Regions from separate parts of the Bacillus silvicola genome, predicted to be linked through region 3. Evidence: riboswitches for the same ligand, from Rfam matches in the RefSeq annotation. Region 3 holds a riboswitch; each other region holds the start of a gene.

Region 1 (3,189 bases), on a different contig from region 3:
CATCCATCTTCCCTTCTCCAGTAAAGCTATTTTTTTCTGTAATCTCATAGCGTTTCTGTAATTTTGGATGAAGATTTTTATAGGTATCTCCTAATAATCTCTCATAAATATTAGCCATACATTTATCCCTTTCTCTTCCTCTTACAATTTTTTGCGCTCGGCAAATTAGTGCTATTTATATAACCGACAATCGATAACCCTATTAGAAGAAAATTTAATGTAAGCGGATTAAACGGTTGCGTAAAACTTGTGATATTCGTAACTCCTGCCACTATAGTTAAGCCTATTAACATAACAATATGTAATATAAACAACTTTCGTTTTTGAAATGGCAATAGCCACATAACACCCCATATTATTTCTAAAAATCCAACTATTTTAAGTATAGAAATACTACTTTCATTCGATCCGATTAACTCAGAAAGCATCTTCACTTCCTCTGGATGACTAAAAATCACTTTCGGTACGCCCCCTTGATATAACCATACGAAAGCAAATAAAAAGCAAACGAGCCAATACGTCATCGTTCTTCTAATTAACATACTAGGATGGAGGTCTTTTTCTAACCATAATTTGAGAGCATCAAAACTCCATGCAGTTGCCCAACCTAATAAAGGTCGAAAAACATATGAATCTATCACATTTCCTATACGACCAAGCCTTGTATCATAATCATATTGCGTCTCAAAATAAATATGTTCTTCATTCGGTGTATATTTCCAATAACCACGCCCGATTTGTATAAGTGATAATTGATTGTCTGTCCAAAATTTTAAAGAAGACATGCGCTCTCCAGTTTCTTTTCTTACTTCACCTATCGATTCTCCTTCTCCAGCTATTTCAAGTCCGAAACCAATATTCGTTTTATATAAAAACTTCTGCGGCTCCCCCTCCTTTTTCTCCAAATACGAGATTTCTGTAAAACGTGCATCCCACTCTGTATGTAGGTCCGGTTCTTGCGTATATTCCCATAATTTCTCCATTGTTGTTTTCATTTCTGTCGCTACATAAATAGGCTTTTTCTTGCCCATCCTTCCACCTCCCATGCTCTATATTTTTAATGTACATGCACCGAATTTATTTTGCTACATTTTTCACAAAATAACCCTCAAAAAAGATAGAATTTTTAAAATATATATAAAACACTTGATTCCCTGAAAAATTTAAATTATTATAAAACAAATGTTACCAACAACTTCATAAATCAAACACTCTCGCCTAAAACGTGAGATAGAGGTTGCAACGCTTATAAGTATTCTAAAGGAGACACAGAGATGTCTATGAATTTAGAAGAAAGGAAGTGTTGCCGAAATTGATAAATTTCTCTGCATTTATCGATTGGGGCTGTTTTCGAATAGAAACAGAACTGTCATATGTACAGACATGTACGTGTGAAGAGCTATCTACAAAAAAGAGATATCATTTTTTATGATATTCCTTTTTTGGCGGTTTTTTTATTAGCTCCGTTTTCTGTTTCCCTTTTCCTGTAACAGCACCATCCTCACTTATTTGAGATGGTGTTTTTTGTTTTTCTCTCTGGTAACTACAGGAATATTGGGATTTGTATATGTCCTAACCTATTCTTAAAAATGGACGAAAGAAGGAATTCGTAATGGAAACGATTGTACAAAAGTTTGGCGGTACTTCTGTTGGAAGCGTCGAACGCATTCAACATGTAGCAAATTTAATTATTGAAGAATATGAACGAGGACATAGCATTGTCTCTGTCGTTTCAGCAATGGGGAAAAGTACAGATGAACTTGTAGCACTTGCTAACGCTATTACAGAGAATCCGAGTAAACGCGAAATGGATATGCTTCTATCAACAGGAGAACAAGTAACCATTTCATTGTTAACGATGGCACTACAAGCAAAAGGCTATAACGCCATTTCCTTAACCGGATGGCAAGCTGGTATTACGACAGAATCTGTACATAGTAGTGCACGGATTACTGACATTCATACAGATCGTATACAGTCCTATCTTGCTGAAGGCACGATTGTGATCGTAGCTGGCTTCCAAGGAGCCAGTGAAGACCATGAAATTACAACACTTGGACGCGGTGGTTCTGATACGACTGCTGTTGCATTAGCTGCTGCACTGAAAGCAAAAAAATGTGATATTTACACGGATGTGACCGGCGTATATACGACGGACCCACGAGTTGTAAAAGATGCTTATAAATTAGATGAAATTTCTTATGACGAGATGTTAGAACTTGCCAACCTCGGTGCTGGTGTATTACACCCCCGTGCTGTTGAGTTTGCGAAAAACCATAATGTCGTTTTAGAAGTTCGCTCAAGTATGGCACAAGAAAACGGAACAATTGTAAAAGGAGAATGTAACATGGAACAACAATCAATCGTTAAAGGTATTGCATTTGAGGATAATATTACGCGTGTCACAATGAAAGGATTAGAACATGGTTCACTTTCAACCGTTTTCTCTACATTAGCAGCGGCACATATTAATGTAGATATCATCATTCAAAGTATTACAAATGAAGGAACTGTTCATCTCTCCTTCTCCATTCACTCTAATGATTTAAGAGAGACTTTAGAAGTATTGGAACAAAACCAAGAAGCACTTCACTATGAATCAGTAGAATATGAAAATCATTTAGCAAAAGTATCAATTGTAGGATCTGGTATGGTCTCTAATCCAGGTGTTGCTGCGAATATGTTCACTACTTTAAAAGAAGAAGATATTCATATTAAAATGGTAAGTACATCAGAAATTAAAGTGTCTGTCGTTATTGACCGCCTTCATTTAGTAACAGGTGTCGAGGCGCTGCATCAATCATTTATGGCGAAAATTGAGCCTTTAGTGCAGATGAGTTAATTTCCACTCGTAAAACTTAAAATAAATTATATGAATCTAGTTCCTTCCTATTATAAATAGAAAGCTGTTTACATTGTATAGAGTGACAAGAAATTTATTTGTCATTCAAATAATACAATTAATTCTATACAACAATCGGACCATTTAATGGCGTATAGGGTAGAAATATTTTGCAGGGAAGTCGCGGTATTGTTTGTTAACAAGATACTATATGACATACTTAAAAACACCTTGTCACATTCTCCTACACTGTGACAAGGTGTTTTTGTTTGGAAGGAATTTGTAACTTTTTAATAGTATAATTATGGAGATGATTAGATAACACACTTTTACATATAAGGAGATAA
Region 2 (3,189 bases), on a different contig from region 3:
AAAACATTGCATTTCCAAATAAAATAAATGACAGTATAAAACTAATTACAATAATAATTCGGTTTCGGTACTTAGATGCAAGTAAAGCGAAACCAAAAAATAAAAGTAACGAAGCTAGTGGGTTAATAAAAAGCATAAATTCTTCAAAGAAGTTATCAATTCTAATATCAAATGCTAGCTTGTACACAATATATGTTTTTATCCATAATAAAACGACTGCAACTAGTGCAAATCGCAGTTTTGGAAACAGATTTTGTAGCATAATATACTCCTCTCCTAAAAGCATGACAGTTCTTGTGAGCCGGTTTGATTAGCGCCTCATTTTATATATACGAACAGTCCTTTATTATTATGTTTATTATACTATGAGTATCATTATACGAAAATAAAAGAGAGTTGTGGGCTTTTTTATAATAATTGAGTAGAAAAAGGGCAGTGGGAGACAATAAAACGGAGTTTCTATGTATGATAATTATCGTGCGCAGAAAGAATCGAGTAATAAAACGGAGGTTATAATGCGAAAATTATTATATTTTATAGTATGCAGTAGTGTTATACTTTTTGCTTCACCGAGTGTGTCGGTAGCACAATATGATGCACCTCTTATGGAAGATGCCCTTTATTCTGTTTTATTTCCGAAAATAAATAAAGCAATTGAAAAACAATATGGGAGCTTGAAGCCTTATCAATGTCCTAAAATTATTAGTTTAAAAAAAGTGTATAGTGGTACATATTTATTTCAAGCGAGTATTGAAGTAACGAAGTATGAACGTGTTGCTGGGAAAATTGCTCCACCATTTGAGAAGGTAACGATTACATTTAATAACGAAGAGGGCGAATGGGAAGTGACAAAGGTTTCAGTAAAGCGCTTACCAAATGATACAAAATTAAACTGTAAAAAAACAATATAAAAAATTGTTTGACAAATAAAATGGTCCTTTGGTATTGTTAATAGCAACAATTAGATGTTTGAAAATTAAATAGACTTACCTCATCTACTCTCAAAGGTAGAGGCCGCGATAGGAAAGAGTAAGCTATGGGAGATTTAATGGAATCTGTGATCATAGGTTGAAAGGGACTATTGCCGAAATATAAGAATAACCATCTTATTCATATATTGGGACTGCATTGAATAAATGTAGTACTGTCATAAGATTTATTTTATGGAGAGCTATTTGGAGATGTTGATGCGGTTTCTTATTTTGAGAAGATAACAACTCGTTTATTTTTTCAATATATATTTTTCCTAATAAGAAACGCGTGTGAACATTGTTCCGCGCGTTTTTTGTCTATCTAAAAGCGTGCTGCAATGAATAGAAGATTGGGGTTATGAGTTTTAGAGGAAATAAGGGAGGAATTTAAATGTATTTACACGGCACAAGCCGAATCAATGGGCAAGGACACTTAGAAATTGGTGGGTGCGATACGACGCAGCTAGCAAAACAATACGGAACACCACTTTATGTATACGATGAAGAGTCTATTCGAGGAAAGTGCCGCGCGTTTCATCGTGCTTTTAAAGAAAGTGGTTTCTCTTATCAAGTAGCATATGCAAGCAAGGCGTTCTTGTGCATGGAGATGTGCCGAGTAGCTCGTGAAGAGAATATGTCTTTAGACGTTGTTTCTGGAGGAGAATTATATACTGCGCTTCAAGCAGGATTTCCGGCATCGCGCATTCATTTTCACGGAAATAATAAAACAGCAGAAGAAATAATTATGGCTCTTCAGGCGAATATCGGTTGTTTTGTAGTAGATAATTTCTTAGAATTAGAAATTTTACATGATTTAGCAGTGCAACATGGAAAGTTTGTGAACATATTAATCCGTGTAACGCCAGGAGTAGAGGCACATACACACGAATATATAACAACAGGCCAAGAGGATTCGAAATTTGGATTTGGTGTTTCAAATGGTCAAGCGATGCAAGCGATTGAGCTAGCTTTGCAAAAATCAAATTATAATATGCTAGGAATTCACTCGCACATCGGATCACAAATATTCGAAACGGCTGGTTTTGTTCGAGCAATTGAAGTACTACGTCAATTTTTAGAAGAAGTGAGAGAGCGAACAAACTATGTAGTGAAAGTATTGAATGTAGGCGGAGGTTTCGGTATACGTTATACGGAGTCTGATACACCGTTAACACTTGAAACGTATGTGGAGGCTGTAACAAGTACGATAAGAGAGCAGTTTACAGTATGTGAATACCCGCTTCCAGAAATATGGATTGAACCAGGTCGTAGTATCGTAGGTGATGCGGGAACAACAATTTATACAGTTGGAGCGGTGAAAGAGATTCCTGGTATTCGGAAATATGTTTCAGTCGATGGTGGGATGACAGATAATTTAAGACCGGCTCTATATGGAGCGCGTTATGAGGCGATGTTGGCGAATCGAGGGAATCTTGAGAATGAGGAACTCGTTTCGATTGCTGGGAAATGCTGTGAAAGTGGAGATATGCTGATTTGGGATATTAACTTACCGCAAGTTGCTTCTTCTGATTTACTAGCAATTTCTTGTACGGGGGCATATGGGTACTCGATGGCGAATAATTATAATCGTATTCGTAGACCAGCTGTCGTCTTTGCAAAAGGCGGAACATCACAAATTGTTGTAGAGCGTGAAACATATGAAAATATTATTGGGAACGATCGCATACGTATTAAAGAACTTGTTTAAATAGGAAAAAGGAGTTGTTCGGATGGGCAATTCCTTTTTTATAAAATAAAATAATTAAAATATATCGGAAAACTAGGATTGAAAAAAATCAGAATTGTGATAAAATACAAATACAAAGCTTATCAAGAGAAGCGGAGGGAACTGGCCCGGCGAAGCTCGGCAACCTGCTTATAGAAAGCAAGGTGCTAAATCCAGCAAAATGGAATCCATTTTGAAAGATAAGGTAAAATATATTACCGAACAGTCTTTTCGAAATGGGAAAGATTTTTTTTATGAATAAAAAGGGGGGCTGTTCGCGTGAGTGTACGGGAACATTTTGATGAAGTATCTGAGAAAATTCAAGCGATGCTTGCTGATATGAAATATGGTTCCATTACAATTGTTGTGCAAGATGGAAAAGTGATTCAATTAGAAAAAAGTGAAAAAGTACGTTTAAAGTAAAAAGCGCTGACTAGAAAAACTAGAGGCGGTTTTAACCTATTTTATTAGGTTAAAACCGTCTTTTTGCTT
Region 3 (3,189 bases):
CTTGGGAAGAGCCATTTGGCCCAATCCTTCCAATCATCCGTGTTTCTTCAGATGAGCAAGCAATTGAAATTGCTAACAAATCAGAGTTCGGCTTGCAAGCAAGTGTCTTCACAAAAGACATTAACAAAGCATTTGCAATTGCTAACAAAATCGAAACTGGTTCTGTTCAAATTAACGGACGCACAGAGCGCGGACCTGACCACTTCCCATTCATCGGTGTAAAAGGTTCAGGCATGGGCGCACAAGGTATTCGTAAGAGCCTTGAGTCTATGACACGTGAAAAAGTAACTGTATTAAACTTAGTTTAATCTTATATTCAGCAGCTGATCTAATATTTAGGTCAGCTGCTTTTTAAATTTCTGATACACCTGCGTATTATGAAGCGGCTTAAACCCTACAGATTTGTATAACCTCTCAGCACTTTCATTTCCTTCTATATAACAGAGTCTAATATCTTCGTACCCAACTTCTAACAACTTGTTCATCCCAAATTGCAAGGCGTTACGTCCATATCCATTTCCTTGCTGACTTTGTGCAACCATTAAATTCTCTATTGTCCCTTCCCCTACTGTAACTGATGCAACCAACTGTTCATTTTTAAAAACCACATACACATTACTTTCATTGTTCAATTTGTATTTTTTTATACTATCTTCTGGAGCAAGATAAGGCTTCATATCATTCCTTTCATGCAATTCGTAATAACATTCCTGTACCATTGTTACAAACTGGTTAAAAAATTTATCTTCATACTTAATAAATTTGAGATCGGTTTCAGGAAAACTCCCTCCCTTATATATCAATTCAAGCGATCCCCACCATCTTTCAAATCCCATTTTCTTAGCAAAACAAATACAATTTTCTGATTCAACTTTCATATAGGTACACACAAAATTCGGTTTCATTTCAGAAATACATTCCTCTATTTCCTCATATAAGGCAGAACCAATACCTTTCAAACGAGAACCAGGTTCCACATATACACTTATTTGACCAATAGACTCTCCATTACTATTTGTATAAAAGGATGAATACGCGAATCCTTCAATCCCATTTTGGTTATATAAAAGAAAATGCGTGGAATTCGATACAATATCATCTAAAGAACCTATCTCTTCTTCTGTCCCCAGACTTTTTATTAAATTTAACATACCGATTCTATCCTTTTTGCTACTATAAGCACGTATCATTTAAATAATCCCCATTCCCATTAAAAGTAAATTCCCTATTGGAATTTATTCAATGAATCCGTCTCAAACCCTCCAATCCCTCAATAACGAACTCTTCTCTATAATCTGATTATTACCATATCCATTGACGTATAAAAATACATTTGTTACTCTTAAATACGTTAATTTAATATTTAAATCCTCATTCGTATCTCGGTGAGGTAGAGGTTGCAGTCATTAAGAGTATCATTTCAGGAGATGTAGTGGCATTGATGAAGGAATGAGAAAGGAATGATTGCCGAAGTAAGTCGTGTCCACCATGCACGCTTGCTGGGTCTGCATTTAATAAGTGCAGAACTGTCACAAACGTTTCGTTTGTGGAGAGCTATCGAGAGGTATGTCGTGGGTTTCTTATAAGATAGAAAGCATGTAGCGGCAAATTACGTGCTTTTTTTGTTTTGTTTGGACCTTCTCTTCCTTATCAGGAAGACATACATATCTCCTCGCTTGACTTGGTTATACTAACTTTGGAGGTATTTTCTATGCAACAAAAAAAATGGGGCTTTTGGGTACTAACAGCTTTCGTTGTCGGTAACATGGTTGGCGCTGGTATTTTCATGGTGCCAAGTACGTTAGCACAAACAGCTAGCCCTCTCGGTGTCACTTTAGCTTGGTTAACAACAGGGTTTGGTGTTTTAATGCTAGCTCTTGTTTTCGGTAATTTAGCAATTCGTCGTCCTGATTTAACGACAGGACCACAAAGTCATGCATATGCTTTATTCTCAACACCAAAAAGAAAGAAAATGGCTGGTTTCAGCATGGTATGGGGATATTGGGTTGCAAACTGGGCAAGTAACGTTGCCATCATTACATCTTTCGCGGGATATTTATCACTCTTCTTCCCGATTATGAAAGATACGCGACTATTGTTTTCAATCGGCTCGTTCGATATAGAAGTTGGAAAGCTCATTACATTTACTATTTGTTCCGTCTTACTTTGGGGAACTCATTTAATATTAACAAACGGTGTAAGCGGAGCTGGGAAACTAAACTTCTTAGCAACAACAACGAAAGTAACTGGATTCCTTCTATTCATTGTCGTTACGTTATTTGCGTTCGAAGCTTCAAAGTTTGGACAATGGTACACACCGATGATCGATAAAGAAGGCGTATCACACGGTCTCCTTTCACAAGTGAATTTAGCGGCTCTTACAACGCTTTGGGCATTTATTGGGATTGAATCCGCCGTTCTTTTATCAAACCGAGCTACTTCTCCCAAAACGGTAAAACGTGCGACTGTTGCCGGTTTATTAATAACAGTTGCAATTTATTTAGGAATTACAATTTTAACAATGGGTGTACTTCACGTTGATAAATTACAAGCTTCTGAACGTCCATTAGCAGATGCATTAAACGCTGCAATGGGTCACGGTGGTGGGAAACTTATGGCATTACTTGCTCTTACTTCCCTATTCGGTTCAATATTAGGCTGGATTTTATTAAGCTCAGAAGTACCTTATCAAGCAGCAAAAGAAGGTTTCTTCCCTTCCTTCTTCACAAAAACAAATAAAAAAGGAAGCCCAATTTACTCATTACGACTAACAAACATTATGTCGCAAGTGTTCTTATTCTCAACACTATCAGGAACAATTGCGGAAGCTTATACATTCGTTATTACCGTATCAACACTGGCCTACCTCATTCCATATCTCGTTTCACCAATCTTCCAGTTAAAACTAGTCGCAACTGGTGAAACATATAAAAATGAAATGCGGGCAAGAATTACAGATGGTATAGTCGCAGTGATCGCACTTTGCTACGCACTATGGGTTATTAAAACCGGCGCATCCGATATAAAAACATTCCTTCTCGGAATTGGTTTGTTCGTAATCGGATTTGCTTTCTATCCATTAATGAATCGTGATCAGAAAAAAAATAACGAAAAGAAAAACGAGCAAGTTGCATAACGCAATTTGCTCGTTTTTTCTTTTATAAAACATATATAATAGAACAAAGAGGT
Region 4 (3,189 bases), on a different contig from region 3:
ATTCAACTGGTGGCGGTGGTTGGGGGCCGATTACGACACCCGTTCTTCTAGCAAGAGGAAATGAAGCTAGAAAAGTTATTGGATCTGTAGATACGAGTGAATTTCCTGTTTCACTCGCTGCAACAATCGGCTTCTTCATCTCACTTGGCTGGGAACAAGTAAGCTGGGTTTGGGTATTTTCGTTAATGCTTGGCGGTATTGTCGCAGCTCCAATTGCTGCATGGCTAGTCCGCATCGTTCCACCCCATTTACTTGGTGTATTAGTTGGTGGTCTTATTATCTTCACGAATATTCGCACACTGCTTACTACATTTAAAGTGGATCCAACTATTATTTCACTTTCTTACGTTGCAGTTGGTCTTGTCGTTATTATTTCACTTTTCATTGCTGTCCGTAATCATTCCAATCGTTCTAACGTATCGACAGCCAGCTATCCGAAAGATCAAAAACAAATGCTACCATAATTAATAAAAATACCGCCCGATTTACTTCGAGCGGTATTTTTTATTTTTCAATCTTCCAATTTATCATCGTTTCAGTACTATTCACTCTTTTCATATGTAATTTCTCTAATACACGAATGGAGCTATGGTTTTCAAAGAGTGTTTCAGCTATAATCGTTTCCACTTCTCCTGTTTGAAAAGCCCACTTTATTAATTCACTAACAGCTTCTGTTGCATACCCTTTATTCCAATATTTCTCAATAAATCCGTAACCAATTTCTACCGTATGTTCCTCGTTTGGTTTCCCTTTAAACCCTATATCCCCTAGTACGATTTTATCTTCTTTCCGAATGACATACCACGCGCCCCAAGGTAATAAAGCTTCGTCTTGTTTTACACTTTCTACATGCCCTGAAATATGCGGGCCGCTATTGTATCCTTGATTCTTCGCAATTTGAACCCATTCTTCCGTACACGGGATAATATGTAATCTTTCCGTTTCTAATTTCATAACGATGTCCCCTTTTTAATTAAACAGTATTTCGATTTTACCACAAAAAGAAAGAATATTCACTCTTTTGATTTACACATATGTTTTTTCTTTGAAACAAAATAAATGAAGTAATCACCTTTAATAGTTATGTCGAATTATATTTTCTGAATTTTCTTTCACTTTTAAAGGGTTTTTCATTATTTTTTGCGAAACATTTGTATAACAATTTTTTTCTTTATTTATTGTTACATAACAGTAGGTTCGGGTGGAGTTTTGCAAGCGTTTCCTATACAATAACCGATATTTTTTGACTTTTCCTAACAAAATTCCTTGCAATATATTCAGAAAATCATTACAATTGCCATATATTAAAAATCATAGCAATAAATAAATCCTCATCAATCCGATGAGGTAGAGGTTGCAACTTTTAAGAGTATAACGGCCGAGACACAGAGAATGTCACCGACTCCGTTTGAAAGGAAAAGTTGCCGAAGTTTATATTTCATCTCTGGAAATATGAGCTGGGGCTGTCTCCGAAAGGAACAGAACTGTCACGTTTACAAAATTACCGTGTAGACGTGGGGTGCTATCTTAACGGAAGGGTATGATGGGGGTGGTTATTTGTGAAACGTTCCGCCTAATTCTTTTGGCGGTTTTTTGTATTTTTCTCCCCCGCTCCTTCCTATCTTACTAGAAAAGGAGTGTTGAACATGAATAGCGCAACGAATCAAGCTACCTCTAAAAAGCAAACTACACAAGGACAAGGTGAATTAAAACGCGGATTAAAATCTCGTCACCTTACGATGATTTCTCTCGGTGGTACAATCGGTACCGGATTATTTCTTGCCAGTGGTGGTGTTATCCATTCAGCTGGTCCTGGCGGTGCATTAGTCGCATATGCCGCAATTGGAATTATGGTTTATTTTTTAATGACAAGCTTAGCAGAACTCGCAGCTTACATGCCTGTTACTGGCTCTTTTAGCACTTATGCAACAAAATTTGTTGATCCATCACTTGGTTTTGCACTTGGATGGAACTATTGGTATAACTGGGCGATTACGATCGCTGCTGAACTAGCGGCCGTAACATTAATTATGAAATTTTGGTTCCCAGATACCCCTTCTCTTATTTGGAGTGGACTTTGCTTAGCTATTATTTTTCTCTTAAACTATTTATCTGTTAAAGGTTTTGGTGAATCTGAATATTGGTTCGCACTTATTAAAGTAGTTACTATTATTATCTTTTTAATTGTCGGCTTTATGATGATTTTTGGAATTATGGGCGGCGAAGCTGTCGGTTTTAAAAACTTCACTGTTGCAGATGCACCATTTAATGGCGGTATCATGGCAATTATCGGTGTATTTATGGCTGCTGGTTTCTCATTCCAAGGAACTGAATTATTAGGAGTGGCTGCTGGTGAAACTGCTGATCCAGAACGCAATATTCCAAAAGCAATTCGTTCTATCTTTTGGCGCATTATATTATTCTATATTTTAGCAATTCTCGTTATCGGTTTATTAATTCCTTATACGACTGATAGCCTTGCAGCAAGTGATGTAACAGTAAGTCCATTTACACTAGTATTTGAAAAAGCGGGCGTTGCCTTCGCTGCTTCTGTTATGAACGCTGTTATTTTAACTGCAGTACTTTCTGCTGGTAACTCTGGAATGTATGCATCAACTCGTATGCTTTGGGATTTAGCTCGTCAAGGAAAAGCACCAAAGTTCTTAGGCAAATTAGATAGCCGTGGTGTACCTGTTAACGCATTAATCGCAACATCAGTTGTTGGTAGCATTGCTTTCATCGCTTCTTTATACGGTGACGGTGTTGTATACATTTGGTTATTAAATGCTTCTGGGATGTCAGGATTTATTGCTTGGGTAGGAATTGCTATTAGTCATTACCGTTTCCGAAAAGCTTATGTTGCACAAGGGAAAGATTTAAAAGATTTACCGTATAGAGCAAAATGGTTCCCGTTCGGTCCAATCTTTGCATTTACACTTTGTGTTATCGTTATTTTAGGACAAAACTACGGAGCATTTATGGGAGCATCTATTGATTGGAACGGTGTACTCGTTTCTTACATCGGTTTACCACTCTTCTTAGTACTGTGGTTAGGATATAAATTTACTAAGAAAACGAAAGTAATTCCACTTGATAAATGTGAACTAAAATAAAATAAAACGAGCAAACAAATTTGTTTGCTCGTTTTTTATTGCAATTCATCTCCCTTCCCTATCGCCACTGTTTTTG

The links. Region 3 has a riboswitch for lysine ahead of ACP6L7_RS23685 (amino acid permease). Riboswitches for the same ligand answer to the same signal wherever they lie in the genome.
Region 1: it holds a riboswitch for lysine, as region 3 does, so the genes downstream of both, ACP6L7_RS03425 (aspartate kinase) here and ACP6L7_RS23685 (amino acid permease) in region 3, are expected to answer to the same signal.
Region 2: it holds a riboswitch for lysine, as region 3 does, so the genes downstream of both, lysA (diaminopimelate decarboxylase) here and ACP6L7_RS23685 (amino acid permease) in region 3, are expected to answer to the same signal.
Region 4: it holds a riboswitch for lysine, as region 3 does, so the genes downstream of both, ACP6L7_RS12145 (amino acid permease) here and ACP6L7_RS23685 (amino acid permease) in region 3, are expected to answer to the same signal.

Annotation. Positions count from the first base shown of each region.
Region 1 is NZ_JBNGVC010000001.1:669,006-672,194, forward strand. Features, by position in the region: gene ACP6L7_RS03415 (DUF4166 domain-containing protein) at 1-118, opposite strand, end outside; gene ACP6L7_RS03420 (DoxX-like family protein) at 123-1,031, opposite strand; lysine riboswitch at 1,224-1,410, shown strand; gene ACP6L7_RS03425 (aspartate kinase) at 1,613-2,842, shown strand.
Region 2 is NZ_JBNGVC010000001.1:972,408-975,596, reverse strand. Features, by position in the region: gene ACP6L7_RS05130 (LTA synthase family protein) at 1-262, opposite strand, end outside; gene ACP6L7_RS05125 (DUF3888 domain-containing protein) at 516-911, shown strand; lysine riboswitch at 1,001-1,182, shown strand; gene lysA (diaminopimelate decarboxylase) at 1,363-2,679, shown strand; SAM riboswitch class I at 2,796-2,904, shown strand; gene ACP6L7_RS05115 (YezD family protein) at 2,977-3,120, shown strand.
Region 3 is NZ_JBNGVC010000013.1:301,159-304,347, forward strand. Features, by position in the region: gene gapN (NADP-dependent glyceraldehyde-3-phosphate dehydrogenase) at 1-308, shown strand, start outside; gene ACP6L7_RS23680 (GNAT family N-acetyltransferase) at 336-1,190, opposite strand; lysine riboswitch at 1,384-1,565, shown strand; gene ACP6L7_RS23685 (amino acid permease) at 1,712-3,136, shown strand.
Region 4 is NZ_JBNGVC010000012.1:49,924-53,112, forward strand. Features, by position in the region: gene ACP6L7_RS12135 (sulfite exporter TauE/SafE family protein) at 1-464, shown strand, start outside; gene ACP6L7_RS12140 (GNAT family N-acetyltransferase) at 505-954, opposite strand; lysine riboswitch at 1,341-1,533, shown strand; gene ACP6L7_RS12145 (amino acid permease) at 1,647-3,113, shown strand.